Glaciimonas sp. PCH181: one gene and its partner. The protein of the gene in region 1 interacts with the protein of each later gene in a pairwise test. Links are inferred from orthologs where the notes say so. Each region holds a gene or a part of one and is shown in the gene's direction. Other genes may lie near its edges.

What was found.
Region 2: the proteins of C7W93_RS20270 (region 1) and recJ interact in binary tests that used the Escherichia coli proteins (3 or more experiments, as listed by UniProt). The link is inferred for Glaciimonas sp. PCH181 from one-to-one orthologs.

What each region holds. Positions count from the first base shown.
Region 1 is NZ_PYFP01000002.1:1,552,642-1,564,325, forward strand. What follows is about bases 3,295-6,534. They hold C7W93_RS20270 (DNA topoisomerase III), read left to right. Parts: upstream 3,295-3,676; coding sequence 3,677-6,334; downstream 6,335-6,534. Other genes in these bases: C7W93_RS20265 (DUF494 family protein), read left to right, coding at 3,295-3,336; C7W93_RS20275 (methylated-DNA--[protein]-cysteine S-methyltransferase), read right to left, coding at 6,505-6,534. Outside these bases: C7W93_RS20255 (LysM peptidoglycan-binding domain-containing protein), read left to right, coding at 258-1,331; DNA-processing protein DprA, read left to right, coding at 1,410-2,612; more of C7W93_RS20265, read left to right, coding at 2,857-3,294; more of C7W93_RS20275, read right to left, coding at 6,535-7,023; C7W93_RS20280 (DNA-3-methyladenine glycosylase 2 family protein), read right to left, coding at 7,020-8,558; pip (prolyl aminopeptidase), read right to left, coding at 8,672-9,637; C7W93_RS20290 (pyridoxal phosphate-dependent aminotransferase), read left to right, coding at 9,852-11,042; C7W93_RS20295 (sugar ABC transporter substrate-binding protein), read left to right, coding at 11,282-11,684.
Region 2 is NZ_PYFP01000003.1:151,628-160,126, forward strand. Bases 3,429-6,428 are described here. They hold recJ (single-stranded-DNA-specific exonuclease RecJ), read left to right. Parts: upstream 3,429-4,079; coding sequence 4,080-5,777; downstream 5,778-6,428. Other genes in these bases: C7W93_RS21410 (hypothetical protein), read left to right, coding at 3,429-4,083; C7W93_RS21420 (TAXI family TRAP transporter solute-binding subunit), read left to right, coding at 5,938-6,428. In the rest of the region: lipoprotein-releasing ABC transporter ATP-binding protein LolD, read right to left, coding at 1-247; C7W93_RS21395 (lipoprotein-releasing ABC transporter permease subunit), read right to left, coding at 303-1,568; C7W93_RS21400 (hypothetical protein), read left to right, coding at 2,038-2,412; C7W93_RS21405 (hypothetical protein), read right to left, coding at 2,489-2,737; more of C7W93_RS21410, read left to right, coding at 2,956-3,428; more of C7W93_RS21420, read left to right, coding at 6,429-7,278; C7W93_RS21425 (hypothetical protein), read right to left, coding at 7,280-7,951. UniProt on the Escherichia coli protein: Single-stranded-DNA-specific exonuclease.

The sequences.
Region 1 (11,684 bases):
AGTTTCAGCGTTTATGGGCAAAATTTGATGCACTTTGGCAAACATTTTTAGCGCATCTTGCGTCTGTTATAGCGCAGATAGTTGCCACTAATAAGTCGTCATTTTACGCGTCAAATTTAATTACCTCACTATTTACCTTATTAACGCGGTGTCTGACAGATTTTTAGACAAGTCAGGCAGGTTTTGTCTGTACGTTTGCGCGCGTTTTTAATGATAATTTTCGCTATTATTTAACGGCCATACACACCGGAAACGACATGAAAAAGTTTAGCACAGCTGCAGTCCTTCTCGCTTTTGCAACCGGCATTGGCATGTCGTCAATCTCTTATGCGCAAGCGGCAGCACCGGCGCGTTGTGCATTTTTGTCGAATGCACCGGATCAGCATGTGGTGGTACGCGGCGATACGTTATGGGGAATTTCCGGCCATTTCTTACAGAATGCGTGGTGTTGGCCGCAAGTGTGGGGCATGAATCGCGAGCAAATTCGTAATCCACACTGGATTTATCCCGGGCAAATCGTTTATTTTGATCGCGTTGCTGGCCGATTGCGACTCGGTACCCCGACTGGCGGCGCACCGGATACGATGAAGTTGTCGCCGCAAATCCGGGTCGAAGGTCTGGGGCGCGAAGCGATTCCGGCTATTCCCGCAGATAAAATTGGACCGTTTCTTTCGCAACCGCTGATTGTCGAGGACGAGGAATTGTCCGGCGCGCCGCATATCGTGGCGGTGCAAGAAGGCCATGTCAATCTGGGCCGTAATGATCTGGCTTACGTGCGCGGCAATCTGAACGGCGGCACCGCATTTCAGGCATTTCGTCCCGGTAAACAGTTGAAGGATCCCGTCACCGGGCAAGTCATCGCCAACGAAGCCGTCTATCTGGGCAGCTTGAAATTGGAACGCGCGGCTAAAGCCGACAGCGAGGTGAATACTTTCCGTGTAGTCGAAGCCAAGCAAGAAATGGGCGCCGGAGATCGTCTTATCGCGGAGCCGATTGCGCCGGTCTTAAACTACGTGCCGCATGCGCCCGCAAGTGAGGTCAACGCACGCATCGTGTCGGTATATGGCGGCGTCACCAGCGCGGGTCAAAATGACATCGTCACTATCAACCAGGGCGCGGCGGACAATATCGAGGTCGGCGACGTGTTGCAGCTATACCGTTTTGGCAAAACTGTGGTCGATCCTTTAGACAAAAAAGTAGCCGTCAAACTGCCCGATGAGCAATACGGCACCTTGTTTATTTTCCGCATATTTAAGCATATCTCCTATGGCTTGATTATGCAGGTACGGGATACAGTGGACGTTGGCGATATTGCCAGGTCACCAGAGTAACTTTGCTAAGTGCCATTACAAGAACCCGCCGCACATTTATTACCAAGTACGTTTTCTTTTCCACCCTGTCAGTCTCAGATCGGTCAGCCTGCGTTGCAGAGCGATCTGGTCGACTGGCTGCGGCTGGAACAAACCGCCGGTGTCGGCTCCAGCACTGCGTGCGTGCTGTTGACGACCTTCGGTCTGCCTGCGAACATTTTTGCCAGTTCGCTGACAGCTCTCCGGAGAGTGGTCTCGGAAAAAATCGGATTAGCGCTGCTAGCACCGATATCAGATCTGACCGAAAGGCGATTTGAATGCGCATTAGCGTGGGCGCAGCAGCCGAATCATCGGATCTTGACGTTAGCCGATGATGATTACCCCTCTTCATTATTGAACATTCCCGATCCGCCGCTTTTGCTCTATGTCATGGGCCGGGTCGAATTGCTGAAGCGGCCATCGTTAGCCGTAGTTGGCAGCCGCAACGCGACGGTGCAAGGCAACGCCAATGCGGATCGATTTTCAGAGATGCTGAGTCAACGCGGCTTAACCATTATTTCCGGTTTGGCGCTAGGAATCGATAGCGCTGCCCATCGCGGTGCCTTGCGCTGTCTGGCGAACAATACAGATTGCGGCGGCAGCACCGTAGCCGTCATTGGCACTGGCGCGGATATTGTTTATCCGGCGCGTAATCGTGATTTGGCGCACCAGATTGCAGAGCTGGGCTGCATTGTTAGTGAGTACCCGCTAGGTATGTCGGGTATTGCTGCTAACTTCCCACGCCGCAACAGGATTATTTCCGGCCTCTCGTCCGGCGTGCTGGTGATCGAAGCCGCAGCGCAGTCGGGTTCATTGATCACTGCGCGCATGGCGGCCGAGCAGGGCAGAGATGTATTTGCTATCCCCGGCTCGATTCATTCGCCGCTCTCAAAAGGTTGTCATCAGCTGATCAAACAAGGGGCAAAATTGGTCGAGTCGGCACAGGATATCTTGGAAGAAATGCTGCCTGTGCATGCACCGATACGTTCAACCCGAGTCACTTCCCATGTAACTGAATGCCTTTCTCAATCGGCGATGACGTACGATGAGGACGGCATTAAAAATGATGAAAGCGCCGATGATGCGATCAAAAATCCTAAGGACCAGCTACTGACAGCGCTGGGATTCGATCCTGCCAGTCTCGATGCGCTGGCCGCCCGCAGCGGTATGGATATCGCAGCATTAAACGCGCAGCTGTTAACATTAGAGCTTGAAGGTTTGGTCGAGATGCTGCCCGGTGGCGTGTATCGACGATTGGGATAAACGCTTGGCGAGATGACTAAATAGAACTTAAAAATGATGTTCTTATGACATTTTAGGCAGCATTTGTTAAATCCTGCGATACTTGTGTGAATTAAGGGGGATGAATTTTGGACCTAACTCCCTTAAAGGCGGTAATGTTGCGGTACAGTCTGACCCATCAAGCTTTGATTTGAAGCCTGCTCAGGAAATTTCTGTATGATTTTAGCAACTTGTTTTAGTCCAATCTTAGCGATACAGTAGAACCATGTTTGAAGTCCTAGTTTACCTTTATGAAACATATTACCGACCCGATGCCTGCCCTGAACCCGAGGCCTTGGTAAAGAAACTGTCGGCAATCGGTTTTGAAGAGGACGAAATCTCCAAAGCCCTTGGATGGCTGACCGATCTGGCGGAAACCAATCACGCTTACGCCGATCGTTATCCGCAGCAAACTGCATTTTCATTCGGCATGCGGATTTATGCTCCACAAGAAATGGACGCACTAGGCACCGCCGCGATAGGTTTCGTTCAGTTTCTGGAGTCGGCCAAGATGCTGAATCCGGTACAGCGTGAAATCGTCATAGAGCGCGCACTGGCCGTCAGCGAGTCACCGGTATCCCTGGATAAGCTCAAGGTAATTGTGCTGATGGTGCTGTGGAGTCAGGGAAAAGAGCCTGACGGATTAATGTTTGATGAGCTTTTTCTCGATGACGACGAAGACCCAGAACCGCGTCTGCTGCACTAAACTGCGCAATTCAGGCTCCTTCGCACCATAATCGCGCATCACGGCAACGTTTGCCGCGCTTGCGATATTCCCAACAACCCGCTTATCATTGGCCGCTTATTCACTGCCGCAGACAATTTTGCCCGATAGCGGCCGATACTGCCTGTTATAGTACGAGCAAGTTGTCATTAGGCAACGTCCTCGCTAGTCGTCGACAACGCCTGATCTAAGCTCCTTGATTTTGCGAATAATGTGCGCAATTCAGGAGTATGCGCTGCAGTCCAATGAATAGTTAATAAGCATTTAGCTGAAAAATGCGCTGACTTCCAACAGAAAGCGCGCCACTTTCGAGACCATATTTATGAGCAAGACCCTCATCATCGCCGAGAAACCTTCTGTCGCGAACGACATCGCGAAGACCCTCGGCGGCTTCACCAAGCACGATGAGTACTTTGAATCCGACGAATACGTGCTGTCATCGGCCGTCGGTCATCTGCTAGAGATCGCCGTTCCAGAGGAGTTTGACGTTAAGCGGGGCAAATGGACATTTACCCATTTGCCAATGATTCCCCCTTACTTCGCGTTGAATCCGATTGCCAAGACCGAAGCGCGGTTAAAAGTACTCAACAAACTGATTAAGCGCAAAGACGTCACTGCCCTGATCAACGCCTGCGATGCCGGGCGTGAAGGCGAACTGATTTTCCGTCTGATCGCGCAGCATGCCAAAGCCAAGCAGCCAGTCAAACGGCTCTGGTTGCAATCGATGACGCCGGGCGCGATTCGCGACGGTTTCGCCAATTTGCGTGCGGATGAAGACATGTTGCCATTGGCCGACGCGGCGCGTTGTCGCAGCGAAGCGGATTGGCTGATCGGTATCAACGGCACGCGGGCAATGACCGCGTTTAACTCGAAAGAGGGCGGTTTCTACCTCACCACAGTTGGTCGCGTGCAAACACCGACATTGTCGATCGTGGTGGAGCGTGAAGAGAAAATCAAGAAATTCATTCCGCGTGATTTCTGGGAAGTACGTGCTGAATTTATCTGCGCTGCCGGTATTTATGAAGGCCGCTGGTTAGATACTAACCATAAAAAAGTTGAAAACGATCCTGAAAAACGCGCTGAGCGTCTATGGAGTCTGGCTGCAGCCGAGTCGGTGGTTGCGGCTTGCCGCAACAAGCAAGGTAATGTCACCGAAGAATCCAAACCGACAACATCGATGGCCCCGGGCCTGTTCGATCTGACCAGTTTGCAGCGTGAGGCTAACTCGCGTTTTGGCTTCTCGGCCAAAAATACACTTGGTCTGGCTCAGGCGTTGTACGAAAAACACAAAGTCCTGACCTATCCGCGGACCGATTCGCGCCATTTGCCAGAAGATTATCTGGGTACGGTTAAGCAAGCGCTGGAAACCGTGTCGGAAAACAACAACTATCAGCAGTTTGCGGCGCAAATTCTGAACAAAGGTTGGGTCAAGCCGAACAAGCGGATTTTCGACAACAGCAAGATCAGCGATCACTTTGCGATCATCCCGACGACCCAGGCACCGAAGAATTTATCCGAGCCTGAGCAAAAATTGTACGACTTGGTAACGCGTCGCTTTATGGCCGTGTTTTTCCCTGCCGCAGAATTTCAAGTCACCACGCGCTATACAGAGGTCTCCGGCCATCAGTTCAAAACTGAAGGCAAGGTCATGATCAATCCGGGTTGGCTGGCGATTTATGGCAAAGAAGCCGCTGACGAAAAAGATTCTGAAAACAACGGCACGCTGGTTGCGGTAGCTAAAGGCGAGAAAGTAAAGACGGAAAAAGTCTCTGCCAACGGTCTGGTTACCAAACCGCCAGCGCGCTACACCGAAGCCACGTTGCTCTCTGCAATGGAAGGCGCGGGCAAGCTGGTTGACGATGGCGACCTGCGCGAAGCCATGGCGGGTAAAGGTCTGGGAACGCCTGCGACGCGGGCGGCGACGATTGAAGGGCTGATCTTCGAAAGATACATGTTCCGTGAAGGCCGGGAATTAACCCCGACTGCCAAAGCATTTCAGCTGATGACGTTATTGCACGGTCTGGGCGTGGATGAGTTGACGGAACCTGAGTTGACCGGCGAGTGGGAACACAAACTGTCCTTGATGGAAAAAGGTCAGATCACGCGTGAAGAATTCATGCGCGAAATTGCGCAGATGACGCAGACCATCGTCAAGCGTGCTAAGGAATACGACAACGATACAATTCCCGGTGACTATGCAACGTTGGTTGCGCCGTGTCCAAATTGTGGCGCCGTAGTGAAAGAAAATTATCGTCGTTTCGCCTGCACAAAATGCGAATTCTCGATGAGCAAAACGCCGGGTAGCCGTCAGTTTGAAATTCCAGAAGTAGAAGAATTGCTGATCAATCGGACTATCGGCCCGTTGCAAGGTTTTCGCTCCAAAATGGGACGTCCATTTGCAGCGATTCTTAAAATTAGTCGTGATGAAGAGATCAAGAATTTCAAACTGGAATTCGATTTCGGCCAGAACGATGAAGAAGGCGAGAATGGTGAAGGCGTTGATTTCACAGGCCAGACACCCGTCGGCCCTTGTCCAAAATGCGGCAACGGCGTCTACGAAATGGGTCTGGCGTATGTTTGCGAGAAGACTGTCGCAAAGCCGAAAGAATGTGATTTCCGCAGTGGCCGGATTATTTTGCAACAAGAAATTTTGCCAGAGCAAATGGTCAAATTGCTGAACGATGGCAAAACCGATTTGCTGCCGGGCTTTATTTCGCAACGTACACGTCGGCCTTTTAAAGCCTTCTTAGTCAAAGCCAAAGATGGCAAGGTCAGTTTTGAGTTTGAAGAACGTAAAGCGAAAGCCCCCGCCAAAGGCAAGGCCAAAGCCGCTACGGTAGAAGACGATGCAGATGGCGCGGAAAACGCGGTACCAGCCAGCGCGGTCGTAAAAACCATCGCCAAGAAAGCCGTAGTCAAGAAGGCCGTAGCGAAAAAAGCAGTAGTTAAGCGGGTCGTGGCAAAAGCCAAAAGCGCCTAATTACAGCGCGAGCTAATGGCATAGCCGGACAGCTATTATTGATGCTATCTAAGTAAAAAACCGCCAGTGTTTGCATTGGCGGTTTTTTTATTTCGGCAAAACTAACAACAAAAACCAGCACCTGAATTGTGCGTTAAGAGACACGATGGTGGCGTATCCCGCCTTCTACGTTAAATGCGCTTCGCTTTCTCAAGTTGCAATAAAAATGCCTTACGTTCCAGCCCACCCGCATACCCTGTCAGCGATCCTGAAGCACCCACAACACGATGGCAAGGCACGATGATGGATACCGGATTGCGGCCAATCGCCGTACCGACTGCGCGCACGGCATTCGCTTTGCCGATGATAGTTGCGTGCGCGCCGTAGGTGGTCGATTGTCCGAACGGAATAGCGATTAACGCATCCCATACCGCACGCTGAAACGGCGTTCCCCGCAACGCCAGCGGCAAATCGAATTTCTGACGCGTGCCTGCAAAGTATTCATCCAATTGGCGTATTGCGAGTTGCAAATGCGGGTGATCCTGCGCTGCATGCCAGCCTTCTTTGCCTTTAAAGTGGCGATGATTTTCAAAGTAAATTCCACTGACACCAGCATCGGTTGCTGCGACCAATAATGTGCCGACCGGACTGGCGTGCTCGACGTAATAAATGTTTTCGGGCATGTTGGTGGTGTTTTTTAATGTTTTCATAGTGATTGCCATAAAAGAAGTGCTGCGTAACCGCGCCATGGCGTCCAGGCGGCAGCGACTGCAGTGAGTTGTTTTTCCGTGAGACGGCCTTCGCCGTTGATGAGCGATGCTATTGCTTTTTGCAGGCCTAAATCCCCAGCGGGAAACGCATCCGGAAATCGCAACGCGCGCAGGGCAATGTAATGCGCGGTCCAGTTGCCGATGCCGGGGATGGCCGTTAATTGCGAAATTGTTTCGGTCAGACTAGTGCCGGGTTTATTTTGTAAGCGCCCCTCGGCGGCATATTGGGCCATATTGCGCAGCGTTTCCGCCCGCGAGGTCGGTATCCCAATGCTTGCCAGCGTAGCTACTGGCAGCGCTGCCAACACGCTGGTTTCTGGAAAATGATGGGTCAGCACGGCAAACGGCGTTTCTGACGCCGATCCAAAGCGGCTTACTAAACGCGCGGTCAATGTAGTCGCTCCGGCGACGCTCACTTGCTGGCCCAGGATTGCCCGAATTGCCAGTTCAAATGGCGCAAACGTGCCGGGAACCCGAATACCGGGAAGTGCATCAAGCAGGCCGGTTAAGGCAGGGTCGAGCCGCAAATGCGCTGTAATTAATGCCGGATTTGCATCCAGATCGAATTGCTGGCGCAGTCTTGCCAGTAGCGGCATCAGCATCGGTGTCAGGCTGGGCGCAACTTCTACTTCCAATTGCTGCTGTTTGATCAGATGCGTCACACGTATCCAGCCGCGCACGTTGTCGATGCAAATGTTGCGTAGATAGGCGGAGCGAGGTTGGGCGAGCTGAACTGCTTCGACTCCGGCGATCAGACGGGGTTGTAGATACGCCAGCATTTGGTCCCAGTTGAAGGGGGGACGATATGCTAGTCGCACGGTTACCACGTCTTGCGTGGTGTCGATTTCGCTGGATGTATGTTGTTTGCGTAATGCGGTGGGGGCTAAGCCATAGCGCGCGTTGAATAGCGCGTTAAAGCGGCGGACGCTGCCGAAGCCTGCTGCATCCGCAAGCGCGGTCATTGATAAACGGGTTTCCTGGAGTAATTTTTTGGCAAATAACAGGCGGTGGGTTTGGGCTAATTCTATTGGCGTAACGCCGAAATGTTGCAGCAGAACGCGGCGTAGCTGGCGCGATGACAGGCCTACTTCCGCGGCTAATTTCTCAAGCCCGCTGGTTGCGGTGTTGTTGTCGTTGTTTTGGTTTAACGCTCCGGCGGCGATGCGTTGCCAGACTGCATAGGCTAGATTTTGCTGTAGTGCATACGGGGCTAGTTCTGGGCGGCAGCGTAGGCAGGGACGGAAGCCGGCGGCCTCTGCGGCTGCTGCGCCTGTATAAAATGTGCAAGATGAGGGGCGGGGTGTTTTGGCGGTGCAGATTGGGCGGCAATAGATGCCAGTTGTTTTTACGCCTACGAAGAAGACGCCATCGAAGCGGGCGTCTTTGGCTGCTAATGCGCGGTAGCAGCTTTCGTTGTTTAGGGGTTCTGATTCAGCGATTTGATTCGCTGGGGCATTTTTTAGGGCAGGGGTCATGGGCTATTTATACGCTTGACGACAGGTATCGTCTAGCCGTTTTCGGACATGCAACTAATGGGTTGGTGTGTTTTGGTTTGTGGATACTTAACACGACCTAAACCACCCCCAAATCAATCTCGAAACCGATCAGTAGCCTCAATCAAATGATGCAAAATCCCCGGCTCAGTAACTGCATGCCCAGCATCATCCACAATAGTAAGCTCACTATTCGGCCAAGCTTTATGAAGCTCCCAAGCCGTCTGCGGCGGACAAATAACATCATACCGCCCCTGCACAATCACCCCAGGAATATGCCCCAATTTTCCAGCATTCAAAATCAATTGATTAGCAGTAAAAAACCCGGCATGAACAAAATAATGATTTTCAATTCGCGCAACCGCCAACGCATGATGCGCCTCCGCAAAGGCATCCGCAAACACCGGATTAGGTAACAAACTCACCGCATCCCCCTCCCACCGACTCCAAGCCTGCGCCGCAGCAAGCTGAATTTGCGGATCAGAATGATGCAACAACCGATGATAAGCCCCCATCAAATCCCCCCGCTCAGACTCGGGCACAGGCGCCAAAAAACCCTCCCATGCCTCAGGAAAAATCATCGACGCCCCCGCCTGATAAAACCAGTCAAGCTCCTGCGGCCGCACCGTAAAAATCCCCCGCACGATCAATTCCGTCACCCTCTCAGGATGGGTCTGCGCGTAGGCCAACGCCAAAGTACTCCCCCACGAACCGCCAAATACCTGCCACCGCTCTATCCCCAACAACTCACGCAATTGCTCAATGTCATCCACCAGATGCCAGGTCGTATTCGCCTCCAAATATGCATGCGGCACACTGCGCCCGCAGCCGCGCTGATCAAACAAGACAATCCGATAACGCGCCGGATCGAATAACCGTCGATGGTTTTCATTGCAACCTGCACCCGGGCCGCCGTGCAAAAATATTACCGGCTTACCATTCGGATTACCGCATTCTTCCCAGTAGATTTGATGCCCATCGCCCACATCCAGCATCCCATGCCGGTGTGGTGCGATAGACGGATAAAAAGACCGCAAAGCGGTTGCGTTGAATGTGCTCATCACTGCCCTCGATTAGTCGTTCCGATGACAGGAACAATAACTGAAATACACCAGTTCTGTGAGACGGCTCCCTTTTATTCGCGATGATGCGACGCGCCGCAAACTAGCCGCAACGTATGCGTTACACTTAATTTTTCGCCGCCAGCTAGCGCTATTTAGCGATCGGTCATCCGGCATATTGATTGTCCATTTTAGGAATCTGAGGTTTATATCTATGCACACTCCCCCTAGCGCCCGGCTTGCGATTCAGAATCTTGCCCCTTCACGCATTCGTGAAGTCGCCAATGTCGGTATCGGACGATCCGACGTATTGCCGTTTTGGTTCGGTGAGCCGGATCAGGTCACGCCAGCTTTTATTCGTGATGCAGCAAAAGCGGCGCTGGATGATGGCGATACTTTCTATACCGGCAACCACGGCATTCCGCCGTTGCGCGAAGCGATTGCGGCCTATTTATCCCGCCTGCATCAACCGCTAGACGCCAGTCGCATTGCGGTGACCTCATCCGGCGTGTCGGCATTGATGCTGTTATCGCAGCTGATTATCGGGCCGGGCGACCGAGTCGTCGCGATCACACCGTTGTGGCCCAACGTAGTCGAAATTCCAAAAATTCTAGGGGCGGAAGTCGTCCGTGTACCGCTGCAATTCGGTGAAGTGTGGGAGCTCGATGTGCAGCAATTAATCGACGCGCTGACACCCGGCACCCGGGCTGTATTGATTAATTCGCCCAATAATCCCACTGGCTGGGTGATGTCCCGTGCGCACCAGCAAATTGTGCTGGATCATTGCCGTCAGCATGGCATCTGGATTGTTGCCGACGATGTGTATGAGCGGCTGGTATACACAAATGCGTTTTCCGACGACATGGGGAATGACGCCAAACGTTGCGCGCCGTCGTTTCTAGATATTGCTGAACCGAATGACCGCCTCATTTCTTCCAATAGTTTTTCCAAGTCATGGCTGATGACCGGATGGCGGCTGGGATGGCTGGTCGTGCCGCCGACGCTGATGAATGACCTCGGCAAATTAATCGAATACAACACTTCATGCGCGCCCGGATTTCTACAGCGTGCCGGGATTGTGGCGGTTGAACGCGGCGACGAAATTATCGCCAATACCATCACGCGTTATCAAACTGCGCGTGATTTTTTATACCAACGTCTGAACGCGCTCCCCGGAATTACTGCACCGAGGCCGAAAGGCGCAATGTATTTATTTTTTCGGATGGAGGGTGCTGGCGACAGTCTGGCACTCTGCCAGCAACTCGTCCGGGATGTCGGTCTTGGATTAGCGCCGGGAAGTGCATTTGGTACCGAAGGTGAGGGCTATATTCGCTGGTGTTTTGCCAGTTCGGTAGAGCGGTTGGAGGAGGGCGTTCAGCGTTTGGAGCGTTTCCTATCGGTCTGATCAGAAACATAACTCATCCCCAAAACGCGTAAAAATAAGGCAAGTCAGGCTGTTCCGCTGTTTTTAATTATTTGCGAAGGATGCCTTGCGCCTTGCCAATCTGATGCTATTATTAAATCGCGCAAACGTTTGCGCGTTTGTTTTTAGCGGTTTCCCGAAGATTCGCTGCGTCAGTCAGCCACGGAAATCCACAAAAATATTTGCAAAAGACAACCAAAAATACAATCAGGAGACTTTTAATGAACACTCGCGTCAGCCGCCCGTCCGCCCGTACTCGCCTGAAACTCATCGCCGCCACCATTCTGGTGTGTGCATTGCCCGGCATCAGTCTGCCTGCGATGGCGCAAACTAAGCCGAAAGTCGCTTTGGTGATGAAGTCACTCGCCAATGAATTTTTCCTGACCATGGAAACCGGGGCCAAGAATCACCAGAAAGCCAACGCCGCAAAATATGATTTGATCGCCAACGGCATCAAGGACGAGCAAGACACTGCTAACCAGATCAAGATCGTCGAACAGATGATTATCTCCAAAGTAAATGGTTTGGTGATCGCGCCCGCCGATTCGAAGGCGTTAGTGCCTGTGCTCAAAAAAGCGATTGATGCCGGGATTATTGTGGTGAATATCGATAACAAACTGGACG
Region 2 (8,499 bases), on another replicon or contig:
CTCCGCGCGCTTTCTCGCCCAAATTACTCAGATCCTTGCCTTGTAGAGTCACATTGCCAGTCGTAGGCGTATCCAGGCCGCCCAACAAATGCAGCAATGTCGATTTACCGGAACCCGAAGCACCGACAATCGCCACCTGCTCACCCTTTACGACATCAATATCAATTCCGCTTAATACCTTGACGGAGTAGCTGCCTTGGGTAAATGTTTTGCCCAAGCCGCGACTCGACAAGATAATTGGGTTCATATTTGGACCTGTATTGTTGCTGGTGCTATTGCCGTTGTTATTCTCATTTATGGGATTACTCATAGCGCAGCGCCTCCGCTGGCTTGACCCGAGCAGCCCACCAGCTCGGATACAACGTTGCGACAAAAGCCAGTATCACGGCCACGCCACCAATAGTCCCAACGTCAGGCCAACGTAAATCAGACGGCAATTCGCTGATTACATAAACACTCTTCGGCAAAAACTGCACGTGCAGTAAATGTTCTATTGCAGGGACAATGACATCGATATTCAGCGCTACAAGCACGCCAAAACCGACCCCGAGCGCGGTGCCAATCAATCCCACCAAAGCTCCTTGAATCATGAAAATCTTCATAATTGAGCCGGGCGAGGCTCCCAAGGTACGCAGAATCGCAATGTCGGCCTGCTTTTCAGTCACCGTCATCACCAATGTCGAGACCAGATTAAAAGCAGCAACCGCAATGATCAGCGTCAGAATAATAAACATCATGCGCTTTTCAGTTTTGACGGCAGCAAACCAATTACTGTTTTGTTGAGACCAGTCGCGCAAATAGAGATTGGGCGGCATGGTCTGCGCCAATTGCTGCGTCACTTCCGGGGCGCGCAACATATCAGTAATTTTTAAACGCAGGCCAGATGGCGCACTCAGACGGAACATCTTTTCGGCATCTTCGACTTGAATAAAGGCCAGCGAAGAATCATATTCAAAATGACCCGCCTCAAAAATGCCGACCACCGTGAATTGCTTTAATCGCGGGACCACACCGGCGGGAGTAACTTGCCCTTGCGGTGCCAACATGGTCACTTTGTCGCCTAAGCCCGCATGCAACCCACGCGCTAACTCAATACCCAGAACGATATTGAATTCACCAGCTTTCAAATCATTGAAATTACCTTGTTTAGTCTGCTTGGCGACGTCAGAGACTTTCGGCTCTTCGGATGGCAGCACGCCACGAATACCCACGCCGCGTACCTCGCCATCGCGCGTCAGCATCGCTTGCGCCTCGACATAAGGGGCGGCACCGATCACTTCTTTATTTTTAAACGCTTGCTTGGCGACATCTTCCCAGTTCGACATTTGGCCAGAGCCATCGAATACTTCGATATGCGCCAATACCGACAACATGCGGTCCCGTACCTCTTTTTGGAAACCATTCATTACCGATAACACCACAATCAATGCCGCTACGCCGAGAGCGATCCCGGCCATTGATATCAACGATATAAAGGAAATGAAGCTATTCCGGCCGCTACGTTTTCCTGCTCGCGTGTAGCGTATGCCGACTTGCCACTCAAACGGTAAATTTTTAAAAATGCTCAATGCAAGGCTCCCGAAATCAGCCAGCAGTTTGCCATAATTCAAGAGACCTTATAAGGTTTGTAACGAAATCAAACACTTAATCCATGTTTCATCACTGTTTAGAGCGCTTTATTAACTTCTCGAAAAAACGGAGATATCTAAAAAAATAACTAAAACACGATCGCTTTCAATCAGGCAACGTTATTTTATGATGCGCAGAGCATTCCGCCGATTACACCCCGGCTAACAACGCCGATGACGCTTCAACGAATATGAAAGTCTTTGTAATTTGATTTCCCATTAAAGGGCTGCATCACCACAATCTCAAAATATGGCGAGTTGAATGTTGATAATCAAGCGATGCCTTTTAGACAACCTGCGGATGAGGTCATGCTGGAGAGACGTATTAGCGACTAAGATTAGCAAATAAGTGCGGCTAAAGAATCCTAGCGTAAATATTAATGACAGTTTTACTTACTTCAGGCTAAAAATGGAAAACAGCGTCTTTCTCAGAGTCGAATTTATTCTACTTATCGCCTTTTCCATTGTCCTGCCAATCGGGATTTTTACCTTGATGCTGAAAAAACGTGCGATTTCCAGGATCACCGTTTTTTTATTTTCGCTCACACTGATTGTTCTGGCCGGTGTCAATGTCGTTTTACTAAGGCAATTGGCGCATCTGGCAACATTAAGTTCTGCGGCCATTGACAGCCATATATTTGCCTCTGAAATTTCGATAATGCTCTACCTGTTGCCCGCGGTGCTAGCGGGCGTCGGCGTCAACGTGATTTCTCACTTATTAATTGCCCATCTCAAGACTGCCGAAGAGCAATTTGACGAGAATCGCGTTAATAACTCGAATTGAAGCCATCACTAACGCGCCCCACCCACTAAGTTGCGTTGCGCGTCAATAATCAAAAACTCACGGTATGAAAGGGAATTTAAGCTCGTCCACCTTCCCGTAACGTTTTAATCAATAAATCTACAGTGATATCGCCACCGGATTCTTTATAGCGCTGCTGATACATCAGCGCCCCCACCGCGATCATGCGATACAATTCATCTTCCGATAACTTCATTGAAATTTTAGCGATTTCTGTTGCCAACATTTCAAGCAAATCGTCATAGTTAGCAAGCGGCGCCTGACGACTTGCACGACTCCACATAGCCATTATGTGCTCAGACTCCATGGTTTACCTCCTTGATAAAATTCCAGTATAGGAAATTTCGCCGAATTCGCCAGCCTTCCTGAGCCTGATTTTTTTCGCTAATTTTGCAGGCTATTCGTCCTCAAAAAATCAAGAAAAATGCTCCGACAAACATCCGTTTTAGTCCAAATCAGACAGTCCTCATAAAGCAGCCGTAAGCGCTTTCCACCCGATGCGCCAGATGCCCTACAATTCGGGGCATGAATCATCTCGACATCCTATTACCATTCGGCTTACCCCCAGCTGAACTAGCGCGCGACATATTGCGTGAATTAAACCTGCCTGCACTTGCCAAGCTGGTAGCGCGTGCCAAAAGCGGCAGCAAACAAGAGCAAGTTTTGGACGAATTTGCCCGTTCGCTGCCGCACGAAGCATGGCTAGCTACAAAGTTTGGCTTGGGAAATCCATCAAACAACGCAGACAGTCAACACTCCAGCCCGCCTATCGCTCCCGCTGCGATGCGTGCACTTGGATTGAATGTTGACGAAGGTCACTGGTTCGTCCTGCATCCGGCGCACATTCATATCGCGCGCGATCATCTGGTGTTGACCGATATCCGGCAGGTGACGCTATCAGAAGCCGATTCTCGTTGGCTTTTTGAAGAGGCCAAATCACTTTTCGATGAAGATAATCGGACGCTATTGTATGGCGATGCCAGCACCTGGTTTATACGCGCTGATGACTGGCTACATTTGCACACATCAACCCCCGATGCCGCCTGCGGCCATAACGTCGATATCTGGATGCCACAGGGCGAAGGCGACCGCGCATGGCGCAAACTGCAAAATGAAGTCCAGATGCAATGGTTTGAAAATAGCCTGAACGAGCGCCGCGCCGCATCTGGGATGCAAGCAGTCAATGCGCTATGGCTTTGGGGCGGCGGCAACGCGGCAATTGATTCTTCAAACGCGTCGGATCGCCCTTATAGCCATATTATCAACTTGCGCGGCTGGGCTAAGGCTTTTGGTCAATTGACGGCCAATAACGCCATCCTCAATTGCTCTGCCGAAGAGCTTATCGCCACACCCGGCGAGCGTGGATTTTTATTGCTGGATGGATTGATCGCGCCCGCCCTTACTGGCGAATGGTCCGAATGGATACAGCAATTACAGACAATGGAGCGCGACTGGTTCGTGCCCCTTTTACAAGCATTGGAAAACGGCAAATTAAAGCAACTTTCCCTGACGTTTACTGACAATACCCGAATGACAGAATTAACGACGACCGCGTTATCTCTCAAAAAATTCTGGGTGAAACCATCACTGGCAACGACTATGCGAGAAATGACGAAAGCATCGGCAGAGCACACCGGGGAGCCGACGCAATGACGCGCATTACCACCCGCCCCTACCCGTTTCGCGACGCAGAACGTCTGCGTCAAAGCGGTATCCATCCCGTACTCGCGCGCGTTTATGCTGCGCGTGGGCTGCTGGACGTAAAAGAATTAGAAAGTGAATTAAGCGCGCTCCATCCGCCGAGTGGGTTATTGCACATCGACGCAGCGGCCATTTTTCTGGCCGACGCCATCGCCGCAAAAAAGAAAATGGTCATCGTGGCCGATTACGATTGCGATGGCGCAACGGCCTGTGCAGTCGGTCTGCGCGGTTTACGTTTGCTAGGCGCAAACGTCGATTTCATCGTACCGAACCGCTTCGAATACGGCTATGGCCTGACCCCGGAAATCGTCGAACTGACCGCACGTGAAAAATCGCCGGATATTATTGTTACCGTCGACAACGGCATCGCAAGCATAGACGGCGTCGCTGAAGCGAACCGACGTGGTATTGAAGTCGTGGTCACCGACCATCACTTACCCGCCGCCACGTTACCGGCAGCGCGGGTAATCGTGAATCCCAATCAACCTGCATGCGGATTTCCCAGCAAGAATCTGGCAGGCGTCGGCGTGATGTTTTATGTGCTGCTGGCATTGCGCGCAGAAATGCGCAAACGCGGCGTATTCGATGCGCAGACGCAGCCAAAACTGGATGTACTGCTCGATTTGGTCGCACTAGGAACCGTCGCCGACGTCGTCAAACTAGATGCCAATAATCGAATTCTGGTGGCGCAAGGTTTAAAACGGATGCGCGCAGGACGGATGCATCCCGGCATCGCCGCCCTATTTCGTGCCGCGGGACGAGAAGCGCGTCGCGCCAGTCCTTTCGACCTCGGCTTTGCGGTGGGTCCGCGCCTGAATGCAGCCGGGCGTTTGGCGGATATGGCGCTAGGAATCGAATGCCTGACCACCGATGATGAAGGTCGTGCATGGGCCATCGCCCAGCAACTCGACACCATTAACAAGGAACGCCGGGATATCGAAGCGGGCATGCAAGACACTGCGCTCGCCTTGCTCGACAATTTTAGTCCGGCAGACAGCAATACCATCAGCGTCTTTGATGCATCCTGGCATCAGGGCGTGATTGGGATTGTGGCTTCGCGCTTAAAAGATAAATTTTATCGACCAACTTTTACCTTTGCGCCGGGTGGCGATGGCCTGATGAAAGGATCTGGCCGCTCGATTCCTGGCTTCCATTTACGCGATGCGCTAGATCTGGTGTCAAAGCACGCCCCAAGTCTGATCGAAAAATTTGGTGGACATGCCATGGCCGCCGGCTTGACGATCCGCACCGATGCGTTTGAAACATTCTCTGCCGCATTCGAAAAAGTCGGCTGTGCGTGGTTAGGTCAACATCAACTTGAACGCATCATTGAAACCGATGGTCCATTAGAAGATGCCTATTACACCACACAATTCATCGAACAAATGGAAGGGCAAGTCTGGGGACAGGGATTTGCGCCCCCAGTATTTTGCGATGATTTCAAAGTCATCAGCCAACGTATTCTGAAAGAAAAACATTTAAAACTCTTGCTGGAAAGAAATGGCAATCGTTATGATGCAATCTGGTTCGGCCACACCGATGCATTGGGCGGCCGCGCCAAAGTGGCGTTCCGACTCGACGCAAATGAATACAACGGCGTCACGAAAGTGCAATTGATGGTGGAGCACGCAGAGGCGCTAACCTAAAAACTTCTTGTCGACAGCAAATACAGCTACAACTGATAATTAGCTGGTAACTAGCGCGACGCCAGTCCTACCGGCGACATCTTTTTTTGACAGATAACGGCTCAGTTCACATCCTATGCCCCGATCGCATCCGTCGTTACATCGTATCCAAAAACCGCCAATGACAATCCAGCGTTTGCGGATAATTATCTGCGGCGTTGCGCTGCTATTGGCTGGCGTGGTGTGGGTCATGATTGCCATTCTAAAACCGGCAGTTCAACACACTATCGTGATCACTACCGGGGCCGATGGCGGCATTTATCGCGGCTTTGCCGAGCGCTATGCAAAGGTATTAAAACGCGAGGGCATTACGCTGGATATACGCCCTTCATCCGGTGCAGTAGAAAATTTTAAGCGTTTGACAGACGACAATAGCGAATATGAAGTCGGTTTCATACAGTCCGGTATCGGGGATGCGGCCAGCGCGCCGAATTTACAAACCATTGCTGCCGTGTCCTATGAACCGATCTGGGTGTTTTATCAGTCTAGCGCCACGATAGATCGCTTGTCTCAATTGCAGGGCAAGCGCGTCTCGATAGGGGTTCTTGGAAGCGGTCTGCAAATTGTAGCGAATGATTTGCTGAAGCAAAATGGACTCACCCGCCAAAATACCAAGTTACAAGAACTGGATTCTCGCAAAGCCTATCAGGCACTAAAAAACGGCACGCTCGATGCGGCATTTTTTATTGGCCGACCCGATGCGGAAATGCTGCAAACGCTGCTTAAAAGCGATCTCAAACTGATGAATTTCGTTCAGGCAGATGCCCTGGTGCGCCAGTTTCCGGCACTTTCCAAAGTGACCTTTCCGCGCGCTTCAACCAGTCTTGCCGATGATTTACCGCATACGGACGTGACTTTGCTGGCGGCGACCGCGTTGCTGGTCTCAAAAGACACTTTGCATCCGGCGTTAGCGTATTTGCTGTTGGATAGCGCCAATGAAATTCATGGTGGGCAAGATTACTTTACGCCACGCGGATATTTCCCCAATCAAAATGCCGAGGATTTTCCTGTCTCCGATGAAACGCGGCGCTATTTCAAATCAGGCCGTCCGTTCCTGCAACGCTATTTACCGTTTTGGCTAGCCAATTTCATTGAGCGCCGCTTCATCATTTTGCTGCCGTTCATGGCCCTATTGTTTGGCCTGTTGCAAGCTATCCCAAAGATGTACGCAGCAACGATGAAAAAGCGATTGGTAGTCTGGTATCGGGAAATAAAATCGCTGGAAGATGAAATTTGGGCCACCAAAAATCCGACCATCGATCAGGTTAATCAATGGCGTAATGAAATCGAAGAAATCGATGCCAATGCGAATCAAATTCGTATTCCGCAGCAATATTTCGGTGATGTATATGCGTTGAAACAAGCCATTAATGTCGTACGCGAGCGCATCATCAGCGTAGCAGCCGCCATCAGCCCAAATGCAGCCAGCGCCGCCGACTCAGTAGCAACGGATCAATTCTAAATTAACGCACCGGTAAAAACTGCAAGAAAGTCCCGCCTAACAAATTCTGTACATAGCTTATTCCAGCACGCCGGTACTTTTCCGTCACAACTACCGCCAGCAAATCAATCCGGCCGATGATCTTGCCGAACTCACGTTCAAAGCTCAAATTGTGCTCACTCTCCGAAATATCGTTGGATAACAGCAACAATTGGCCCGCAGCATTACGTCGAGAGCCAAGAATCCATGTCGCGATTTCTAGGTTGCGTGCGGCGTTATACAGATACTGGGCATTCAGACCATCAATCAAGTAAAAACTGGTTTTGCCGCCATGCGCGGTGACGATCATATCGGCTGTTGCATAAATAAACGCGGCGGCGCGATCCCCCTGAAAACCTTGATCCAGAGCCAGCGATAAAGCCAAAATATCGTGTTTACCTTGCAATTCTGGCCAAGGCTGACGCGTTTCTATCGCCACACGCACCCGTTTAACCGCTGCTTCACGACTGGTAGCAGTCTTTTTCCATTCAGCCGGATTGCGTCGGTATAGCTTATCCAATAAGCGATACAAGCTATCAAGGTTATCGCGCATAGCGAGTGTTGCCACGCGATTAACATCCGATTGCCCCAATTCCCCGGCACTTGTGGATGCGCCTTGCACTTCGCCATGTGGGGCGGGAGTGGGCGTGAACATCCCGCAACCAGCGACTAAAAATGCTAAACCAGCGCAAAGCATGACCGTACAAAAAGGAAGTTTTTGTGACTTTTTTAACATTATTAGATAAAGGCAATGGGGAAATCAGAAAAAGACGAGCCATAAAAATGGTGCAAGTAACGTCGGCAGATTGTAATCATGCCGCTCTCTGATAGCCAAAATTTCACAAAAGTTCACACTAGTGCGATCAATATGGCGAAATCGCGACGCGTAAATCCCTGTAATACGGTTCTCAGCCGGGGATTTCCATTACTTGCGTCAGATAAGCAATGCGCTCGCGTATAATTTAGGGTTTATCGCAAGAGACATGATCATGGAAGCCGAACGCTTAAATTCCCTGCAAGCCCTCCTCGCTGACCTCACATTACGTGAGATTGAATTACGGAGGTATCTTTGACTTCGATACGAAGTTAGAGAAACTCGACCAGGTCAATGGCGAACTGGAAGATCCAGATGTCTGGAGCGACCAGAAACGCGCCCAAGAGCTGGGTAAAGAAAAAAAATCCCTCGAATCTATCGTCATCACA